Regions from separate parts of the Salirhabdus salicampi genome, predicted to be linked through region 2. Evidence: riboswitches for the same ligand, from Rfam matches in the RefSeq annotation. Region 2 holds a riboswitch; each other region holds the start of a gene.
The links. Region 2 has a riboswitch for S-adenosylmethionine ahead of NLW78_RS00325 (hypothetical protein). Riboswitches for the same ligand answer to the same signal wherever they lie in the genome.
Positions count from the first base shown of each region.

Region 1: linked by a shared signal. The riboswitch ahead of NLW78_RS03250 (methionine ABC transporter ATP-binding protein) and the one ahead of NLW78_RS00325 (hypothetical protein) in region 2 are both predicted to bind S-adenosylmethionine.
Region 3: linked by a shared signal. The riboswitch ahead of NLW78_RS03920 (hypothetical protein) and the one ahead of NLW78_RS00325 (hypothetical protein) in region 2 are both predicted to bind S-adenosylmethionine.

Region 1 is NZ_JANBWE010000001.1:620,354-628,180, reverse strand. Features, by position in the region: gene NLW78_RS03270 (arsenic resistance protein) at 1-238, shown strand, start outside; gene NLW78_RS03265 (M20 family metallopeptidase) at 316-1,494, opposite strand; gene NLW78_RS03260 (MetQ/NlpA family ABC transporter substrate-binding protein) at 1,510-2,334, opposite strand; gene NLW78_RS03255 (methionine ABC transporter permease) at 2,354-3,016, opposite strand; gene NLW78_RS03250 (methionine ABC transporter ATP-binding protein) at 3,006-4,034, opposite strand; SAM riboswitch class I at 4,138-4,253, opposite strand; gene NLW78_RS03245 (DMT family transporter) at 4,404-4,823, opposite strand; gene NLW78_RS03240 (hypothetical protein) at 5,063-5,239, opposite strand; gene NLW78_RS03235 (hypothetical protein) at 5,243-6,079, opposite strand; gene NLW78_RS03230 (ABC transporter ATP-binding protein) at 6,548-7,597, opposite strand; gene NLW78_RS03225 (ABC transporter permease) at 7,616-7,827, opposite strand, start outside.
Region 2 is NZ_JANBWE010000001.1:57,084-64,910, reverse strand. Features, by position in the region: gene NLW78_RS00340 (multicopper oxidase domain-containing protein) at 1-2,934, shown strand, start outside; gene NLW78_RS00335 (alpha/beta fold hydrolase) at 3,076-3,906, opposite strand; gene fdhA (formaldehyde dehydrogenase, glutathione-independent) at 4,170-5,387, shown strand; gene NLW78_RS00325 (hypothetical protein) at 5,435-5,653, opposite strand; SAM riboswitch class I at 5,726-5,828, opposite strand; gene speB (agmatinase) at 6,021-6,980, shown strand; gene NLW78_RS00315 (polysaccharide deacetylase family protein) at 7,018-7,827, shown strand, end outside.
Region 3 is NZ_JANBWE010000001.1:748,517-756,343, forward strand. Features, by position in the region: gene nadA (quinolinate synthase NadA) at 1-862, shown strand, start outside; gene NLW78_RS03885 (AAA family ATPase) at 867-1,346, opposite strand; gene NLW78_RS03890 (CAP domain-containing protein) at 1,418-2,182, opposite strand; gene NLW78_RS03895 (hypothetical protein) at 2,403-2,993, shown strand; gene NLW78_RS03900 (RidA family protein) at 3,208-3,588, shown strand; gene NLW78_RS03905 (histidine phosphatase family protein) at 3,610-4,194, shown strand; gene NLW78_RS03910 (hypothetical protein) at 4,864-5,340, shown strand; gene NLW78_RS03915 (hypothetical protein) at 5,437-5,631, shown strand; SAM riboswitch class I at 5,701-5,802, shown strand; gene NLW78_RS03920 (hypothetical protein) at 5,907-6,236, shown strand; gene NLW78_RS03930 (MBL fold metallo-hydrolase) at 6,690-7,544, opposite strand.

The DNA.
Region 1 (7,827 bases), 560 kb from region 2:
GTTAGCCTTATTCTTTTTTATTAATTATGTAGTTAGTTTTATTGTTGCAAAGAAATTACAGTTTCCAAAACGTGATCGCATAAGCTTACACTTTACAACATTGGCTCGTAACTCTCCACTCGCTTTAGCTTTTGCGATGACTACTTTTCCCAATGAACCTTTGATAGCATTATTGTTAGCGACGGTCCCTTTACTTGAACTCCCTTTTTTGGCGGCGTTATCTGGACTATTAAAATGACTTCTAACCATATCATTAACACTGTAAATAAAGGGCGAAAAATTAAAAAGAAAGGCTTGGAGTTCCAAGCCTTTCTTCTAAACTTGTTGATGTTCTTCTTTAATTTGTTGAAGTAATTCCGGCTGAACAAATAGATCCAAAGCAGTTAGTGCTAATCCTTTTGCTCCTGTAACAAGTGCATGGTCCCCTTGTTCAGACTTGGCAGCTTCACGAAATGCCTCTGTATGTGGAACTAAATCTTCAGGGCCGATTTTAATAAACGGGTGAATGGTTGGCACTACTTGACTTACATTTCCTGCATCTGTTGAGCCAATGCCTTTCCTTTCTACCTTATATTGTTCGCCTAACGCTTCAATCTTCTTACGGAATAGCTGTTCAAAGCGTGGTGTAACTTTAAAATCGTCCACACCGTTTTGAATTCTCTTCATTTTATATGTGGCACCTGTCATAAGAGCAGCGCCTTTAGCAATTTCCTCTACCTTTTTTGTCACTTTATCACAAGCTTTTCTCGTAGCAGCTCGGATAAAAAAACGAGCACGAGCATATTCTGGCACAATATTTGGTGCTTCTCCACCGTCCAAAATAATACCATGAATACGAACATCATCTGTAACATGTTGACGTAAGGCATTTACGCCATTATACAGTTGAATAACGCTATCAAGTGCGTTAATTCCCGCCTCTGGAATTACCGCCGCATGAGCAGGCTTGCCGAAAAACTCAAAATCAACCGGGTCAACTGCTAATGTAGGACTTGATCCACATGTTCGACCTTGAGGGTGGATCATCATACATGCATCTAAATCTTGAACTAATCCGTGGCGTACAAATGTCCCTTTTGCACTACCGTTCGGACCGCCTTCTTCTGCCGGCGTCCCTAAAACGACGACTTCTCCGCCAATTTCCTCTAAGTGCGTCGCTAAGGAAATCGCTGCGAGAACAGATGTAGTACCAATAATGTTATGACCACAAGCATGACCTAAACCAGGTAGTGCATCATATTCTGCTAAAAAGCCGATCTTCGGCCCGGGTTTAGATGAACGTATCCTTGCAAGAAACGCAGTTTCATGCTCAGGGATGTTTACATCTACTTCAAAGCCATTTTTTTGAAGAAGGCTCCGGAGGAGAGAGGAAGCGTACACTTCTTCATTTCCTATCTCCGGATTTTCATGAATAGAATGACTCGTTTGAATATACTCGTCTTTATGTTCTTCAATAAAATTTACGATTGAACTTTCTAACAAAGCAGTTGTCATATTATAACTCTCCTATTACCAGCCGATTTGATCTAAAGGTACAAATGTTGGAATTAATGAATCACTATAAACGTCACGGATATGTTGGGCTACTACTTCCTGCTGATAAATGTTAGCAATTTTTTGATATGTCTCATTATCAACTTCTTCTGCTCTTGCTGCTATGATATTAATATAAGGTGTTGCTGTATCATCTTCAATAAAGATGGCATCTTCGACAGGCGTGAAACCAGCCTCTACCGCCACACCGTTGTTAATAATTGAGATGGCAACATCCGGAAGTACACGTGGAGTTTGCGCCGCAACAATCGGTTCAAAGTCTAATTCTTTTGGATTAGCTGCGATTTTTTCAATTGATCCATTTCCATCGAAATCATCTGGTAATTCAATTAACCCTGCTGCTTCTAGTAAAAGTAATGCACGCCCCATATTCGTTGCTTCTTTCGGTAATGCAACCTTTGCTCCATTTGGAATATTTGTAACATCCTCATATTTCTCAGAGTAAATTCCCATAGGAGCAATTAACGTCGTAGCTACAGGAGCTAAATCTAAGTTATGTTCTTCAATAAACGAGTCAAAATATGATACCGTTTGGAATGCGTTTAAATCAACATCACCGTCAGCCAATGCTAAGTTTGGTCGTACATAATCAGCAAATTCTACTAAATCTAACTCAATGCCTTCTTCAGCTGCTAGCTCTTCAATCTTTTCCCATATTGGGAATCCGGAACCGTTTAGACCTATTTTCACAACCTTGTTTTCATCCCCAGATGCAGATGATCCACACCCCGCTAATGCTAATACGAATAAAATTGATAGAAATCCGATAAGTTTTTTCATGTTTTTTCCTCCTGTTTAGTTATAATCTTCTTAATCTTTTTGATAAATAATTTCCTATTGTTTGAACAATTTGAACGATGACAACGAGTAATACGACCGTTGTAATCATGACATTTGTTTCAAATCGTTGGTAACCGTATGAGATGGCGAGATCCCCTAAGCCCCCACCACCAACAAACCCTGCCATTGCAGAAGCTCCAACGAGCCCAATTGTTGCAATGGTAATGTTTAATGCGATAGAACTTAATGCTTCCGGTAAATATACCCGCCAAATGATTTGCCAGTTGGTCGCCCCCATCGCTGTTGCCGCTTCAATGACACCTTTGTTTACGTCATGTAAACTACTTTCTACTAGACGGGCTATGTATGGACCAGTAAAAAAGACAAGTGGTACAACGGCAGCTGCCGTTCCAATTGAAGTTCCAACTATTAATCTTGTAACTGGCAAAATGGCAACAAGTAATATAATAAATGGGATGGAACGAAAGATGTTAATAATCGCGTTTAAAACAGTAAACACCGCTCGATTTTCCATTAAACCGTTTGCCTTCGTAACAACTAGTGCAATTCCGAGTGGGAATCCAATTAAGGAAGCAAGTGCTAAGGCAATGGAAACCATTTGCAACGTTTCAACTGTGGCCTCCCATATTCTAGGTGCGAATTGAATCAAATCAACTTCCATGTTGGTCCACCTCCTGAATTAATACGGTTGATTGTATGTAATCAATTGCTCGTAAAATTTCCGCATCTTCTCCTTGAAATTCAACGATTAAATTTCCAAATGGAACTTGTTGTAGTTCTGTAATTTGTCCATATAAGACATTCACTTCCACATCAAATCGCTTTGATACTTGAGATAAAATAGGCTGACTAGCTGTTTCTCGGACAAACGTTACCCGATAAATGTGACGCCTTCCACCGTGTTGATCGATATCTTTTAATATCGATTCCGGAATGTCATCTTTCATTACACTTTGAACAAACTTTGCCGTCGTTTTATGTTGTGGGTTTGAGAAAACATCGAATATTGATCCATCTTCAATCACTTTCCCATCTTCCATGACCGCTACCCGGTCACAAATTTCACGGATGACGTTCATTTCATGTGTAATCATTAGAATCGTAATATTATACTCGTCTCGCACCTTCTTTAAAAGACGGAGAATCGATTTTGTCGTTTCCGGGTCCAGAGCAGACGTTGCCTCATCACACAAAAGGATACTTGGTGAAGTTGATAAAGCTCTCGCAATTCCTACCCGTTGCTTTTGCCCTCCGGAAAGTTGATCAGGATAGTGGTTCACCTTATCTGTTAAGCCTACGAAATCTAAAATTTCCTCAACTCTTCTTTTTACTTCCTTCTTTTTTGTGCCAGCTAGCAGTAAAGGAAACGCAACATTATGATAGACCGTTTTCGTTTCCAGTAAGTTAAAGTGTTGAAAAATCATCCCTATGTCTTGACGGACTTTTCGCAATTTATGCTGCGGGAAGCTCGATATATCTTCATTACCAACAAGTATTTGACCTGATGTTGGTGTTTCCAATTGATTTACAAGCCTAATTAATGTACTTTTACCTGCCCCACTAAAACCGATGACACCAAATATTTCACCAGTATTTATTTTTAAACTCACATTATCAACAGCAATTATGTCACTGCCATTATGTTCATAAATTTTAGAAACTTGATTAAACTGAATCATTACGTAAGCACCCCTTTCTTGTTGTATTTTTTGTCCATTAAAAAATCCTCTCTTCTTTGAGACAAGAAGAGAGGATTGTATGTATACATGCAAAATCCGTCTCTTCTTATCTCTCAAGTGCGTTATACACTTGCTGGAATTGGCACAGTATCTGACATAACGTTCAGATCCGCTGCCGAGGTTTCATAGGGCCAGTCCCTCCACCTCTCGGGATAAGAAGAATAAATAATATTCGTTTTTAATGTGATAGTGATAATAATAAATCAAAATTCAGAAAAAAGTCAACGGTAATTTTTAATTTTTTTAATTTTTGATACATGATTCTCATGAAACCCCTATTTCTCATTGCTCCCTTTTCTACCCAATCGTTTATTTTCGGTAAAATAAAAATAGGGCAACGATCATTAATAACAAAGCAAATGTACGCTGCATATCAATTGGAATCGTCTTGCCAACAAACCCGTAATGGTCTAATAGAGTACTCATAAATAGCTGTCCAATTATTACAGCCATAAGGGAAGTCGCAACCCCTATTTTAGGTGCTGCATATATAATACTCCAAACATAAAATGCACCTAATAGTCCTCCTGTAAGTTGCCACCTTGGTACAGAAAATGTTGCTAAAATGTTACCTCGACCAAAAAACAACATCAGTAGGAATAGAGCAACTGTACCAATAAAAAAAGACACAAACGAAGATTCTAAAACCCCAATTCGCCTTCCAAGTGTTCCGTTAATACCTGCCTGAGTTGCCACTGCAACACCGCCTAGGAAGACGAAAACAATCATAAACCAATGCAATCTTCTTTCCCCCTGTCACACTATTCTATTATTATAGCGATTCAATTGATTATAGGATCACTTTCCAAGTTTCATACAGACATCTGTTGTTCACAGTGCTTCATATCCAACTACGTGTCTTCAACTGTGTTTGAGGGTATGGGTTGTCGTTCATTCTCCTGCTTCCTCCAGAAAAAAACGCGTGGCTATTAAAAATCACCACACGCACGTCAGTTTGAAGTCATCTATTATACATATCTTCGAGCTTTTGCTGATTTCAAGGTCATGTTTTTCTTGCCCGTTTTTGAATTTAACCGTTTGAAACCGAATTCATAATTGGCTGGAGTTACTTTGGTATCTGTAGGTATGGTTGTAACGGTTATGGAAACTGCTGTTTGATTTTTCTTATCTTCTTCCCATCTCATTGTTTAAACCACCTTTTCTACAATATATTTTACCATTTTTTCGGTAAGATTGTCTATTTTCCCTAGCAACATTAGATAGGAAGATGCTATATGGAATTGTTTTAATCTTTCTTCTGTTACTTTTCCATATTGATTGAATAATAGAGCATACCCTAAACGAAATTCTCCATAATTTCTTACAAAAACAAACTCTTTATGTACGCCTCGAAAGTTGCGCTTTATTCGATCATCCCAAAACTGTGGATTTGGCTGGCGTAATGCCCATTGAATAATCCGTTTTTCTTCTTCGGTTGGATGTGACTCATCATTTAAATCTACGATACAGAGGTACGTTTTATTCTCATTATCGTACCGACCCACTTTAGATTTTCCGAAATATTGCTCGTACTCCCGTTGCCCCATCTGTAAAACCCATAAACTTTTTAAATCTTTCCTGTCCATCCCGAACATTTGGGCCGTTGTTTTATCAAATTCATTCATAAAATGAATGATTTTCTCATTTATATGAAAGTCTGTACTAGATTCCACTGCATCTAACATGGCTGCAATTTCATCTTGGCAAATAATTTTCGGGTATGATTTGTTCTCTTTTTTATATAATAGCTTGACCAACCCTAAGGAAAAAATAATATAGAACCCTATACTTACGACAATCGCTAACCAATGTAAAAGTTTATGACTGTCTGCCCCTGGTATTATCTTCTCTGAGAACGGGAACAGAATGAAGCCTGACAATAAATGTAAACTTTTTTCTGGTAGGGTAATCATAAAAATAAAAAAACTTATAATACCTAATATGCTAGAAACAAAAGTTACATTCAACAAGGGTCGTTGTTCCATTCCACCACCTCTTCTGCGTCGGTCATTTACAAATCAAATTTTATCAGAGGAAATCATAAAAACATATAAAAAATGGTGAAAACAGGAATATTTACCCTTTTTCACCATGATCATTCATAGGCGGTTTGGCCGACGGAATTGGTGCTTCCACTTCCAATATAGCATAAGTGACCTTTTTTTCTTCATCGACGAAAGCGCCTTCTTTTATTGTAATGGGATCATGATTATGTGTGCATTCTCCCGTTTTTTTAATAAATGAAATGCCAATCGCCCCCCGCGAAAAACCTCAATCTGTATCTATATATATTATGCCAATAAGCGATTATCCTGAAACCTTTAAATTTTCCTTATAAAAAATAAGACCTGTTTCGCCATTTTTTTTATCAGAATGAGAACATATCATGCAATGAATCATCAACAAAAAAGCTTGAACAAATATTTATAATATTTGTCACAAGCTTTTGATGATTATACCTCTAACAAGTGTGGAGTATTCGTAAATCGAATTCCTATTGTGTCACCTTTTTGATATAAGTCCATATTTGAAATATCAAATTCATCTACACTTACTTCATGTTCTCCGATTTGAACGTAGTACCGAATGAAGCTTCCGTTATAAATGTATTTTGTAATTGTACCTTTAATAGAACTCGTATCATCAATGGTTATACTTTCAGGCCGAATAACGGCCTTCGTCTCGTCAAGAGAACCTTGTTCCTGGGAAACAATGTCAAATTGGACATCTTCACTTTTGAACTGAACGTCATCTCCCTTAGATTCGATACTACCTTCTAAAATATTTACATGACCAACGAAATTGGCAACAAATTCATTTGCAGGCTGATTATAGACAACATCAGGCCTATCCAGCTGTTGAATAACCCCTTTATTTAATACAGCAATTCGGTCAGAAATACTTAACGCCTCTTCTTGATCGTGGGTAACAAATATGATTGTAAGGTTTAATTCCTCCTTAAGGCGTCGAATTTCTTCACGCATATCCATTCGTAGATTGGCGTCTAAATTTGATAACGGTTCATCTAATAATAATACTTTCGGTTTTAAAACGAGACAGCGAGCAATGGCGACTCGTTGTTGTTGTCCACCACTTAGTTGGCTAGGCTTTCGATCTCCATATCCAGCAAGCTGTACTTGTGCTAAGGCATCCTTAATTCGTTTATCCCGTTCCGCTTTGGACACTTTCTGTTGCTTCAAACCGTAGGCTATATTATCGTACACAGTCATATGAGGAAATAGTGCGTAATTTTGAAACACCATTCCCGTTGATCGTTTATTTGGTGGTACATCATTTACAACAGACCCATCAAGTATAATGTCTCCAGAATCCTGCTCATGAAAGCCACCAATAATTCGTAATAATGTTGTTTTTCCACATCCACTCGGCCCTATAAAAGAAATCAGTTCACCTTCTTTTATATCGATTGAAATGCCGTTAACAGCCTTTACATCTCCAAAGTGTTTATATAAGTTATCTAACACTAAGATTTCTTTTTCCATATTAGCGCAATCCCTCCTCTACACTTTTACTCCACTTTTCTTTTCTAGGATTTTCAATAGACCGATACAGCCTAGCACAATGACAATTAAGATGAATGACATCGCTGAAGCCATGCCTATACGTGCCTGTTCAGCTAAGTTTAAGATGTACGTAGCAGCTAAGTTCGTACCAGGAGATACTAGGAAAATTACTGAACTGATTGATACCATCGCTGTCATGAAAGCATACA
Region 2 (7,827 bases):
GAAGAGGGAGTTGTTTGCCCTGGTTGTGTAGGGGAGGAAGTTCACCATGATTCTTGGGCCTTTGGTGACCCATCGACCCCAATATTACGTGGTTATAAAGGAGACCCAGTCAAGATACGACTTATTAATGGAGGGGTTAAGGAAACCCACGTGTTCCATTATCATGTTCACCAATGGTTAAAGGATCCTAACGAAATTGATTCCGAAATTATCGATGCACAATCAGTTGGCCCACAATCTCATTATACGATAGAGCCTTTATATGGATTGGGCAGTTTACCAAAAGCAATAGGCGATTCGATTATCCACTGTCACTTATATCCTCATTTTGGTGTTGGGATGTGGGGAATTAGCCGCGTGTTTGATACGTTACAAGATGGAAGCCAAACATACCCTGATGGAACGACCATTAAGGCATTGAAACCGTTGCCTGACCGTCCTATCCCTCCAAAACCGACGAAAGAAAAACCCGGATTCCCCAACTTCATCCCTGGTAAAGTTGGATATAAAGCACCACGACCTCCACTCTCAATCGTAGGTGGTAGAGATATGACCGAACTGGAAAAAAACGCCTCCATCCAAAATGCAAGACCTGGTGCTATATTCACAGATGCTAGTCTTGGCAATCCTGTCGTGAAAGAATTTAATATCTCCGCAATTGAAATTCCAATTATTTATAACAATGAAGAGTGGTATGACCCATATGGAAGAATCTATGTGTTAGATGAAGAAATCGACGATATTAAAGCCGGACGTAAACCGATCGAACCACTTGTTCTTCATGCGGAAGCTGGATCTTGCATTCGTATTAATTTCACCAATAGATTACCCGAAGTTTTACAAGGTTCTCCATTTCAACTATCGAATCGAACATATGAATGTGGCGTTCACGTTCATTTTGTTAAATTTGACGGTCTCGTTTCCGATGGAGCAAATGTTGGTTGGAATTATGACAGCAGTGTTTTACAAGGGGAAACGATACGTTATGAGTGGTATGCAGATGTCGAATTAAAAGCTGTATTTTATCACGATCACTTATTTGCTTCTTCACACCAACAACACGGCATGTTTGGTGGAGCTATTATTCATCCTAGATTTTCAACTTTTCTCAGCTCAGAAACAGGTTCCGAAGTCAATTGTGGCACACAAATTACGGTTACAAACCCAATATTACCTGACTATAGAGATTTCACTTTATTTGCACAAGATTTCACCATGTTATATGACAATAACGATAATCCTATCGAACCACCGCCATTTCCAGACTCACAAGATGATCCAGGTGTTAGCGCGATTAACTATCGTAATGCCCCGCTACCTTTTCGAATAGGTCCAGGCGATGAAGTAGCATATTCATTTAGTTCCTTTGTCCATGGTGATCCTGAAACGCCAATACTAAGGACGTATGAAGGTGATTCGATTAGAATTCGATTAATCCAAGGATCACATGAAGAATCCCATAGCTTTAATATGCATGGTATACGATGGAAAAGAGAACAGAGAGACTTAAATTCCCCATTTGTATCCCAACAGCACACCGGTATATCCGAGTCTTTTACACTTGAGACTTATGTTCCTCGAAGTGGTGACTATTTATATGCCTTTGAAACAATTGAAGATATATGGTTAGGAGCTTGGGGACTAATTAGGGCATATGAGGAAAAAGTAGATAATTTAATTCCCCTTCCTAACAGATCAGAACAAAGCAAGAAACAGGAAACTTCACCTGAACAAACTGGTTCCCCTCCTAATAAAGCACAATTGAATTCAACGCTCTTTTCAGGATCTAAACTAAAACAATATAACATATCAGCTATTCAAGCCCCTATTCAATATAATGAAAATGGCGATTACGACCCTGACGGAATTATTTTTGTCTTAGATGAAAAAGTGGAGAAAATTTCATCTGGAGAGGTGAATCCTGAACCACTGGTCATTAGAGCGAATGTAGGCGATTTGGTTGAAGTAACGTTAACGAATCGGCTCAATGCCAATACGTTACACAAACCGAAGAATAAGAATACACATCATTACCCTAGTATTAAATTAAACAACTTTTACCATCCTTCATTACGCATATCACTGCATCCACAACTCGTTCAATATGATGTAAAGTCTTCTAGTGGCGAAACTGTTGGATTTAACCCTGATCAAACAATTGCACCGGGAGAAACAATTACGTACCAATGGTACATTGATGATTATGTTGGGGCTGTCAACTTATGGGATATGGCTGATGTACGACATCATAAGCACCATGGGGCATTCGGTACTCTAATTGTCGAACCAAGAGGATCAGCCTATTTAGACCCGGCTACACTCCACCCTACAAAATCAACAACAAATGCTGTTATAACGAATCCATTTTTACCGACATTCCGAGAACACGTATTGATTATGCACGATGGGATACGATTGCTAGACAATAATAATAATGAAATACGCGATCCAATCATTGACAATGGAGAAGAGGCCGACACCTACGATCAAGGTTCTAAAGGATTTAATTATCGATCAGAACGTCTCTTTAATCGGGCTGAAAATATTCATGACCATAAAATATTTAGTTTAAGTCACTACGGTGACCCAGCAACTCCAATGTTGGAAGCCTATAAAGGAGACCCTGTAGTTATTCGATTACTCATGCCATCAGAGAGAAGAAGGACTCACACTTTCCACCTCCATGGCCATAGATGGCGCCTCAACCCAAATAACATGAACTCGGCTTATTCTTCTGTACACGGTTTGAACACAGTAGGTTCAAAACTAGACGCGTACATTGAAGGTGGGGCAGGAGGTAAGTTTAAACATCCTGGAGACTACATGTATCGGGCAGGGAACATTATGTGGAGCTTAGAAAGTGGTATGTGGGGCTTGTTAAGAGTCCATGACCAGATAAACAACAAAAATGTAAAACCATTATCAGACTTATAAAAGTGAAAAACGCCTCCTTTCGGTACTGTACCCCAAAAGTTAGAGTGAAAATCTAACCTTTTGGGGTGTTTTCGTATGGCAAAATATAATGATATTTTCAAACCTATACCCATATTAAAACCAACATATAATAGGGTCTGATCATTTTCCAATATCAGTGAATGAAACAATGTCCTGAAAAAGTTCTCTCGGTCTTTCTTCTGTAATTAAATGTCCTGTTTGAGGATACGAAATCAATGTTGCATTTGGAAGATCTCTTACTAACCGTTTTCCTATATTCAATGGTACGACTTTATCCTCTTCTCCCCATATTAATAAAGCCTGGGTATCAATTTTCGCTAATTCAGATGAAGGTAGATCCCCTTCTCGGTGCCTCAATAGTCTTATCAGTGATTTGTAAAAATCCTTCTGTAACAGTGGCCGTTCAAATTCCGTCATCATTTCATCTGTAATAAGGGAGTGATCATATAACACATCTTCCAAGGCTTCTCTAATTGTTTTTTGTCCAATATAGCGTCGTGCATATATATGAAAGAAAGGTAAGTACGAACTAAAAACAAGAGATTTATTCACTCTCTTTTGATAGCCAGAACTACATAGAAGGATGAGTTTTTGAACTCTTTCAGGAGCAATTTTAGCAGCATTTATTACGAGTTGCCCCCCCATTGAGTGACCTGCCAAAAAAGCCTTTTCTATTCCAAAATAATCCATACATTCAAGTACCAATTTACCATAGTTCGCAAAGGAATAATAAAATGTACGGGATTTTTCACTTCTCCCAAAACCAGGTAAATCTATAGCAATAACGGAAAAATGCTCTGTCAAAAGAGGCATAAGTCGATTGAAGGTATAGGTTGATGATAAATACCCGTGAATGAGTACAATAGGCGGCTTCCCATTTAAAATATATTCACAATAAACATTTACATTTGAAATCGATATGTATTCCTTTTGGATGCGGCTCCTGGACATCTCTTTCACTCCTAGTATGTTCTACTTGATATTATTTGTAGTTGCTCGAAATTAATAAGCCCGTGCCTTTCTTCTTCGCCATTATACTCGGATTAGCAATTTGAAGGTAGCATAAACGTTTCCCATTATGTAAAAGCAGGTTTTACATTATAGTTTTAAACTTATAAAAGTAGATGATCAAAATTAAATGTAATATTTTACATATTAGCTCGTATAATGGTAAAAATTTCATATTTTCACCATTATTTTGAGGAGGAATTCAGTTGGCGGGAAATCGTGGAGTTGTTTATGTGAAACCTGGAGAGGTGGAAATTCGGGATATTAGCTATCCTGATTTAGTACTTCGAGATGGACCGGGTGTAAACCCATTGAATGTTGGAAGAAAGTGTAATCATGGGGTTATTTTAAAAGTTGTTACGACAAACATTTGTGGTAGTGATCAGCATATGGTAAGAGGGCGGACAACGGCTCCTAGTGGCTTAGTGTTAGGGCATGAGATTACAGGTGAAGTGATTGAAGTCGGAAGTGATGTAGAATTTATTAAAAAAGGGGACTTAGTGTCTGTTCCGTTTAATATTGCATGTGGTCGTTGCCGTAGTTGTAAACAGCAAGATACTCACATTTGTGAAAATGTGAACCCTGACCGACCAGGATCAGCATACGGTTATGTAGATATGGGTGGCTGGGTCGGTGGCCAATCTGAATATGTCATGGTTCCATATGCAGATTTTCAGCTATTGAAGTTCCCAGATAAAGACCTGGCTATGGAGAAAATTCTTGATTTAACGATGCTCTCTGATATTTTCCCAACGGGTTATCACGGTGCAGTAAGCGCTGGTGTTAAACCTGGTTCCACAGTATATGTTGCTGGCGCAGGCCCAGTAGGACTTGCTGCTGCCCACTCTGCCCAACTACTTGGTGCATCTGTTGTTATTGTTGGTGACTTAATTGAAGAACGTTTAGCTCAAGCGAGAAGCTTTGGCTGTGAGACGATTAACCTTCGGGAACATACAGATGTAGGAGAGCAAATTGAACAAATTTTAGGTGTACCTGAAGTCGATTGCGCGGTAGATGCGGTTGGTTTTGAAGCAAGTGGACACGGTGAAGGTGCTGGTGAAGCTCCCGCAACGGTATTAAACACAGCAATGCAAATTACGAGAGCTGGTGGACGTCTTGGGATTCCAGGTTTATATGTAACAGGAGACCCAGGTGGAATTGATAAAGATGCTCAAGAAGGAACATTAAAAATTCGTCTCGGACTTGGTTGGGCTAAAGCTCACACATTTGTCACCGGGCAAACGCCGGTCATGAAATACCATCGCGATTTGATGATGTCCATTTTAAGCGGCCGCGCACAAATTGCGAAAGCAGTAAATGCTACCCTAATCTCCCTTGACGAAGCACCGAATGGATATCAACAGTTTGACGGCGGCGCATCGAAAAAATTCGTCATTGATCCTCACGGCTTAGTGAGACAATAATATGAAGATAGCCCAGTGAATCAGATTCACTGGGCTTTTCATCGTATTTATTTCTCTTTACGGTTTTGAACCGCCTTAAGCTGTGATTCGTTGTGATTCATTATTGGTTTCAGAAATTTTTCATAACGTTCTTTTTTAAAGGCCTCCAATTCCTCTTGTGTCATATGTTTCGTCAACTCCGTAATATAAACCCCTTTCCGCTTCACTTGTTTTGCCTCTTTCTCCGTTAATTGTACGACTTCTCCATTTCTCACATGAAAATCCATACTTCTCACTCCTTTTGAAAATATAAAAAAACTTCTTTCTGCCATGAATGCAAAAAGAAGTCCTTTTGACCGGTTTTATCATTCAAAGCAGACGCTTTGCTGGTAGGAGCACCTTACATAAAGCAGGTTGCTGTGACATCAACGAGCCAGTTCTCTCTGTCACTCTGGATAATCTATTTAATTCATTTCATTATAGCATACATAACGGGGAAATATTACCTTCCTTGATGGCGGTTGCACATAAAAGTGCCATATCACCTATCCGTTTAGACACTTAGTAATGTAATTATTGAAAATTCTTAACATTTTGTCTATTCGTGTAACCCTTGTTTTACCTTATAGTTAAGGGTAAACAGGAGGGATAAAATTGGCTAAAGAACCTAAATATGGTCCAAGTCACCATAGTGATGCACCACGATACACTGGCATTAGAACTTTTATGAAACTGCCTTATATTACTGATCCTCATGAGGATATAGATGTTGCCATTGTAGGATTACCTTTCGACACTGCTGCAAGCTACCGGTCAGGATCCCGCTTCGGACCTTCCGGAATACGTGAAATTTCTATGCTTCTAAGACCTTCTAACGCTTTTCATAAACTCAACCCCTTTGATTATTGTTCTGTCATTGATTACGGTGATTTACCTCTAATACCCGGTCATATCCACGAATCCTATGACATTATGAAAACTGCTTATAGTGCACTGGCAAGGCATAATATTATTCCCATTGGGCTTGGTGGTGACCACTCTGTCACTTTAGGAGAACTAAGAGGATTGTCCGAAAAGTATGGAGCATTAAGTCTTGTTCACTTTGACGCCCACGGTGATACTTGGGACAACTATTGGGGCAAAAAGTATACTCATGGTACACCTTTTCGAAGAGCATTAGAAGAACACATTGTTGACCCCTCTACTTCAATCCAAATTGGACTTAGGGGAACCGTATATGATCCAAGTGATGTAGATGAAGCAATAAATATGGGTTTCCATGTGATTACGATAGACGAGCTTCGTTCCTTATCTCCTGAACAGTTAAGTGAACAAATTAAAAGCACGGTAGGAGAGAAGCCCGTATTTCTTACCTTCGATATCGACTTCTTTGATCCCGCATATGCACCAGGAACAGGAACACCTGAACCTGGTGGTGTAACGAGCTATGAAGGTCTGAACTATGTGCGTCATTTACCAGATTTAAACTATGTCGGTTTTGACTTGGTTGAGGTTTTGCCAGCGTTAGATAATGCTGAAATTACAGCTCAATTAGGGGCAAACATCGTTTATGAATTTCTATCTATTTTAGCATTCCATAAACGTAACCAATAGAAACAATTATATATTTATAGGGAAAGAGGTGGATATGATGAAATGGCCCAACGGAAAACAGATGGCTGTCGTTTTATCCTTTGATGTAGATGCTGAAACAGCTTTTACATTCAATGAGAAAAACAAGTCACGGATGTCACTATTATCTATAGGAACGTACGGAAGAACCGTTGGATTAAACCGCATTTTAACCTTGTTAAGCGAGAATGACCTGAAAGCAAACTTTTTTGTCCCAGGAGCTGTAGCTAATATAGATCCGACTGTTATCGAAAGAATAGTAGAGAAAAATCATCCAATTGGTCATCATGGCTACTTTCACGAACGCCTTGATGACTTAACCTTTGAAGAAGAAGAAGAGATTATAGTGAAAGGTAGAGAAGCAATTAAGAAATATGCGGGCTATTATCCAGAAGGGTATCGAGCACCCTTATGGGAAATAAATCGACATACGCCAAGCTTATTGAAAAAATATGATTTCCGCTTCGATTCTAGCTTAATGGGAAATGATGTTCCTTATACGATTGATGGTGGGCATAACGAAAAAATTCTTGAAATACCAGTCACATGGTTGCTAGATGACTGGGAACAATTTGCGTTTTCTGCTGAACCTCCAATCGGTTTCTCCATCGAGGAACCAGATAAAGTTTATCGACTATGGAAAGCAGAATTTGACGGACTGTACCAAGATGGTGGTTGCTTTGTGTTAACGATGCACCCGCAGCTTATTGGCAGAAGTTCCCGGATTAACATGCTAAACGAACTCATTCACTATATGAAATCGAAACCCGGGGTATGGTTTACAACATTAAATGAGATCGAGGAGAAATGGTCTTCCGGGGAATTAAAA
Region 3 (7,827 bases), 690 kb from region 2:
TGGTGTACATTTTATGGCTGAAACGGCTGATATTTTAACAAATGAAGATCAAACAGTTGTGTTGCCTGATATGAGGGCGGGATGTTCTATGGCTGATATGGCTGATATTCACCAGACAATCCACGCATGGGAAGAATTGCAGAATACATTTGATGACACAATAATGCCGTTAACCTATGTAAACTCAACTGCTAGCATTAAGTCATTCGTTGGTAAACATGGAGGAGCTACTGTTACCTCTTCGAATGCGAAACGAATGATAAAATGGGCGCTTTCCCAAAAGAAGCGCATTTTGTTTCTTCCTGATCAACATTTAGGTAGAAATGTGTCATATGAATTAGGTGTCCCCCTAGAACAAATGGCAGTATGGGACCCACTGAAAAAAGAATTAATATATGAAGGAGATAAACAAAATATTTTAGTGATCTTATGGAAAGGTCATTGTTCAGTTCATGAAAAATTTACCGTTGAGCATATTCATGCTTTACGTTCCCAATTTTCCGATATGAACGTAATCGTTCACCCTGAATGTACTTTTGACGTTGTACAAGCAGCTGATACATCGGGTTCTACGAAAGAAATTATTGATGCCATTAATCATGCTCCAAAAGATAGTCGCTGGGCAATCGGAACAGAAATGAACCTCGTAAATCGATTAATAAAATCAAATCCAGATAAACATATTGTCTCCTTAAATCCAAATATGTGTCCATGTCTTACGATGAACCGAATTGATTTACCACATTTTGTTTGGGCATTAGACATGATCGAAATGGGTAAACCTGTGAATGAAATAAAAGTAGAAGACGAAACAGCTCACTTTGCCCGCTTAGCTTTACAAAGAATGCTTGAACGAGTGTAGGTAACTATAAACAATATTTAGAATTATGCCGAATATTGTAAATGATGGACTCTATATTGCTCTCGTTAAGAACATCTACAGTTTGAAGGTAAGACGTATATTTATGTGATTGTTTTTTGCTTATTTCATCAGTTATATTGCATTCTTCAACCTGTTCATAATCAGTTGCAAATAAAATCACATATACAACTGAAACGTGAAGTGGTGATACTTTTTCTTTGAGCCACATTGCCTCATCGGGAAGAGTTTTATAATCAATAATGACATCAATTCCATACGTTAAAAAGTTTTTCGTTAAAATAAAAATGTTATCCCAAATAAGACGGTACTCTTTCAAACTTCTCTTTCTACCGTTCAAGTGCATTTCTTGAATAAAATCACCTGGGATTAGTGCACAGTTAGGAATTTGTTTTGATAAAGCGTGGGCAATTGTTGACTTTCCGGTTCCGGAGGGCCCGGAAATGATGTAGACAGATCGGCTCATAAGCGACCCCTCATGACGTTATAATATCATCAGAAAGCCAAAGACATCGCAATTGATGCTTTGGCTTTTCTTTATTTTTGAATAAACATTTGTGTCCAATGGTTTCCTTCGGTTTCATGACCAACGCCAATATGAGTAAACTCTTCTGTTAAAATATTTTTGCGGTGGCCTTCACTATTCATCCAAGATTGGACAACCTCTTCTGGCGATTGTTGTCCTTGTGCAATGTTTTCTGCAGCAGACTGATAATCAACACCATTGTCACGTATCATATCAAACGGAGACCCGTACGTTGGACTCGTGTGTGAAAAATAGTTATTTGCTTGCATATCTTCTGACTTTGTACGAGCAATACCACTTAATTGTGTATCAATTTTTAGCTCGGATAAGCCATTATTTCGCCTCTCTTCATTTGTCAACTCCACTACTCTACGTTCAAATTCGCTTAAACCTTCGGCATCTTGTCCACCTTGACTTTGTTGTTCATTCGTTTGTTGTTGTTGTTGCGGTTGCTGGGACTGATTATTACCTTGTTGTTGAATATTTCCATTTTGTTGATTTTGACGTTGTTGTATTTGTTGATCCCCTGATTGTTGTCCGTGTTGGTTTGAATTACCGTGGTCTTCTGATGTGTAGAACTCATACTTAGCTTCTTGAATGACTTTTGCTCGTGTATGCGGATAGTCTTCACTAGACATATTTGTATTCATACTTGATATATTGTCATTGTTATTGTTTCTCTGACGATCATCCATGACATAATCACCAGTATTACAAGCAACTAAACCTGTAAGCATTATAGTAAGACTAAACAATTTTATAAATGTAAGTCTCATGTTTTTCCCTCCTTTTTTGTTCGTTTGTCATATTTTTCGTTTAGTTTTTAAAAATATATATGGTAAAAGAAGTAAAACTAACGTTTAGTATTTTTTTACTATATGCGATTCTTGTCGAGAGAGAAGGTAGGTATAGGACACCACCCCTTTTTTATATGTATGTAGTATGGAGATTTTTTTGTAATTACCTTCCATCGGAACAAACGAAGTGGGGTGGAGGATGTTCAATGATCAAAGACGAATTCCAGTCATTTGCCGGGGATGGGCAGTAACTTTCATACTTATAATGACCCTTTTCACTGCCTGTGAAGCTGAAACGAAACAAGCACAAAGAGTAGAATCATTAATAAATGAAAAAAATGCACATTTGCAAAATGTTTATTTTGAAGTTGAGCAATACGGTGAAAAAGTACTTACTTTCTTAACTATTCTGGATGAGCGAAACGAAGCATTTTTGAATCATGCAAAAAAAGGAAAAGATAACGTTAAGATGTATGAGGATCAAGATTACGTAAATATGGGTTATTATATTGGGACAACATTAAAACAATTAGAAAAGGAATTTTTAAAGGAAGTTACAGAACCACCATTGCCTCTGACAAAAGCACACCGAATGTTAAAAGATACCGTCTATTCTTATACGAACGTAGGGGAAAATTATAAACGGGTTATGCAATTAATGGAACAAGGTGAAATTGAGGATGCTATGTTTTTTTTGGAAGTGACTCGAGATTGGGTGAAAAGTGCTACTGATACCCTTGATAAAGTGAAGGAGGAAATGGAAAAAGTGAAGGAGCAGTATTATCCATAATGTTCTTAATTTAATGAAGTAATGAGAAATATAACGGAACAAGGTCGTACATTCGACAATTTCACATACTATCGATGAACGTCTACATTGTCGGCATCTTCATTGGTTAGAGAATACATTTCAATCAAAATCTTGAAAAAATATTCCCGAAAATGTACGAAAAAGTCTAACTTTTTGCTAAAATGAACCGTAAAAGAAATGGAGGATGAGGACAATGAATGAAAAAGTAGTTTGTCATAATGCACCTGCTGCAATTGGACCATATTCACAAGCGATTAAAACAAAGGATTACATATTTATATCTGGACAAATCCCGTTAAATCATGAAACAGGTGAAATCCCCGAGCAGTTTGCTGATCAAGTAGAACTTGTACTACGAAATATTAAGGCTATTGTGGAAGAAGCTGGATCATCTTTGGAAGATGTAGTGAAAACAACGGTTTTTCTATCGGATATAAATCATTATGCTCAATTTAACGAAATTTATAGTACATATTTCGGTGACATTATGCCAGCACGTTCAGCAGTTGAAGTATCCAAGCTTCCGAAGGACGTTCAGGTTGAAATTGAAACGATAGCATTAACAAAAGAGTAAAGGTTGGAGAGGAGAACCGACATGACTACAATTGGGTTAATTCGTCATGGCGTTACAGATTGGAATGTTCAACGACGGGCACAAGGCCAAACAGATATCCCATTAAATCAGGATGGCTTAAACCAAGCACAAGCATTGGCAAGACGTCTTCTAGGAGAACAGTGGGACATGGTCGTTAGTAGTGATTTGTCTCGGGCATATGTTACTGGGAAAACGGTTGCCAACCTTCTCCAAATTCCAATTATAAAAGATACACGTCTGCGGGAAATGTACTTTGGTGAAGTGGAAGGATTAACGAAAGAAGAGCGGATTGAGAAGTGGGGACCACAATGGAAACAGTTTGATCACGGTGGCGAAACGAATGAAGAGGCCCGCTCACGAAGTGTGGACTGTGTGGAAGAAGTTTGCCTGCAACATCCTAACAAGCGCATTTTATTTATAAGTCATGGAGCTACATTGAATCAGTTAATGATAGGTTTGATGAAGGATGAAACGTTTGATGTAAGCTTTTCAAATACATCCATTTCAGTTTTACAAAAACAAGCCGATAAATGGTCGTTACAGGTGTTAAATTGTGCGAAACATTTAGGTGAAGGTGTAAGGTAATTAAGGACATCCCAAAATGGGATGTCCTTAATTTTTCGATGCTTATTAGGTGTGTAGCTTGTAGTATCAAATATGGTGTTGAGCAAAACGGTGATGAAAATGGATGAAGCAATTAACTTTAATAAAATGCCATTTCGTTATTAAATTAAATTTAAATCCACTTCCACCCTCCATCAATCCATTTCGTGAAAATTAGTTATACTTCATTATAGTACAGTTGTCCTCTTTCACAACAGTTGGAAACCCGTGCGGCTCATGAAAAATAAAACAAGTGATTATCTCTTTTGGTATAAATATCCGGAACAACATTTCTGACAGCGAAAGTCGATTTTTTCATGACAAGGTCCACAAACGCGAAAACGACAGTTATTACATTCAAACCAAAGCCATTCCTTAAATAATGTCGTATTACAGTTATTACACAAGACTACCATCTCTACATTCCCCTTTTTTCGTTTTTTCTTTATTATACGAATTCCAGATTCCAAAATATGATAGTTAGTTGAGATTCAAATAGTATTACTAGTCACATCGTATGGAATGACAGGTTGCAGGAAGATCGGTGTGGTCTTACTCAGTTAATATAGGTGATTTTTAAAAAATACGAAACTAGTTTGTTCAAGCCTGGAATGGAACTGAATACACTGTATAGGAGGGAGGATGTTAGGTGTGGGCATGTATGTATGGAATATCGTCATCTGGTTATGGATGCTTTTAATGGTGATTTATATTATGAGAATAATGCGAGGGCGTAGTGATCGGCATGTGGCAAATGTTTGTCTTGGTATGATAATGTCATTTTATATAGCCATAGTAACAAATCTCTATGTAAGTACATTAGTGTCTTTCTTTATTGCATTTTTAATTGGGGTTTCCATTATTCTAACAACTACAAATAGTCTAGCAGTAAATACGATATTAAATGGCGTTACGCAATGTATAATGTCCTCGTTAATGGGGGGGATGGTACCAATGATGGTTACATATGAACAATGGCTTGTCATGTTACAGCTATTTACAATTTTAACGTATTTTCTTTTTTTATTAATGATATTGTCTTTTCATACTAGGACATTGAAATGGTTTGCATTCCATATTATTACATTTTTTATGTTTGGTGTCACGTTATGTTACATAAACTTGTAACATTTTCACTAATTCTTAATAATCTTTTAAAATAAATGAATGGAGTCTTATGTTACGATTAAGGAGGTTAAAATAGAGCGGAAGGTGTTGAGGGGATTGGTAAGAATTATGCTTAGTGTATCGATTGGTGTTATAGCTGGTTTTACCGGAGGATTAACGTTAGACCGGAAATTTCACCCAGATTACTTTATTTTAGGTACCCTTATCTCCTTGTTGATCATCTTCTGTTGGGAAATAAGACGTGTGCACATATTGGAAAAAACCAATGAGTCTGAAAATCAACAAGCATAAGCCAGTATCATAAAATGGAATCAACTTGAACGTTTAACTTAAATATGATATGTTTTTATTACAATACAATACTTATCAAGAGTGGATGAGAGAACTGGCTCGACGATTCCACAGCAACCTGCCTATGCAAGGTGCTCCAACCAGCAAAGCTGTCGCTTTGGGTGATAAGGAACGGAAACGGTTCTAAAGGTTCTTTTTGCCCTCGGCGAAAGGAGCCTTTTTTATTATGGACCCTTGTAAAGAATTGTAAAACAGCAATTAAAGGAGTCGTTACTATGGACGCAAACAGAGGTTTTATGGCAAAACAAATGGATATCGACGTATTTACAAGACATGTACTCGATTGTATCCGCCGGGAGTTAAAGGAACAAGGTCGGATCGTGTTAGCTGAAATAAATAAACATGGAAACGGAAATGTAGAGATTCGTATTCGAGAAGGCAAGGAAAGTTACTTTTTGATGACAAACTGGGGTGAGTTACGAGCGTTAAAAAAGAAAAATCCGTACGCGGTTGATAGAATGCTCTTACAAAAGCTTGAAGAGGCAGGGTTGAAAATAGAAGAACGAGATAGTCAATACTTACAAACGGTGTTACAAGTAAGTTAACAAACAAAACGCTCTTAGGGCGTTTTGCAGTTTGTAGAGAAACCTAGGTTTTTCTACAAGCTTTTATTTTGTCCTTCGATTTAGGGCGAATACCACTCGCTTTCCGCGGACGAACGCCCGAGCCTCCCCGGAAAAGCGCCTGCGGGGTCTCGGGTCGCTCGTTTTTCCGCCGGAGTCTCGCGGTATTCGCTGCCTTTGATCCCCATCACGATCAGTAGTCGTGTAAGTGGGTTCTTCTCCTTTTGCAATGACTCCAAATATATTCCTTTGGGCTTAACCAGGGCAAAAGGGATTAGTTAAGTATCCAGCATCTAAACGAACAGCTTTTACATTAAACCTAAATCTTTCAATTTGCCTATTTAACCGTTGCGGTGAATGGTAAAGTGTATGTATAAAAATCAAGCTGCCGAGACTTTCTCTACAGATTGCAAAACACTTTAGGGCGTTTGTTTTTTACACATCGATTTTCATCGTATCATACGCGAATTCGATATTGTATTCATCTTCACGCAACTTCTTTTCCAACACTTTAAAATCGTTATAACTAAGCCCATCAGGTTCCTCAATATGAGTAATAATCGTTCTTTTCGGTTGCAATTGTTTTACTACTTGTAATGTATAAGCAAATGTAGCTTCCGACTGCAATAGTGGATGGTCTTTTTGAATGAGTCGCTCTCCATTTAACGGGTGAAACTCGCAAATACCAAGTGGTAAAATTGCTACGTCAATACCTTGCAATGATTTTGGAGGTGTCCATTGGTACAATTCATCAGGCACAATCAACACCCGTTTGTTTTCTTCCTCCAGTAAAAAACCATAAACATAATCTTCCGCTAAACGAAAAGGAAGGATGGTAGATCCGTTTAATTCAAAGGTATCTCCATCTTGAGGTAGGTGGAGACGGATAAACCCTTCATCGCTGAAATACTGTAAATGCTCATGAATTCCTAAGCGATGTTGAAAGTCTTTCGCTACTTGTTCTGGCAAGTATACATCAGTTGTTTGATGGTTAGGGGGAAAGTGTAACCAATCCGCATTCATTGATTCAAGCACACGTAGCCCTTGGACATGGTCTGGATGCCAGTGGGAATAACATACCCCATCAATAGTAGTAATATTTGATCGATTAAGTTGTTCGTAACTATGTTCAGAAGTATCTAATAATAAATTTGGTCCGTGAATAAACAAGCCAGGGCCAGTACGGCTATAGGGTATACCTTTTTCTTTTGCTTCTACACAAACTGAACATTGACAAAGGGGACGAGGTATCGGAACTGCACCCGCTGTACCAAGAAATTCAATTCTCATGTCGATTCCACCTTTTTGTATTGATACGTAATAGTTTATATGGAACCCAATTATTGGTAAAGAGGTTATTTTAATTGTAGTTTGCCAACGTTTGAATTTTCCTAGAGGAATGGAAAAGGATTGAATCGCCAGAATCTAGAAAAAGAAAAACGACCCGGACAAATCTAACGGGTTCGGCTTAAGAGTACAAAACAGAAAATAAGCCAAATAGCATTCCGATGACAATAGAATTGGAATGCTATTTTTTTGTTGATATAAAGGAACAAGCTCCCCGAATAATAAG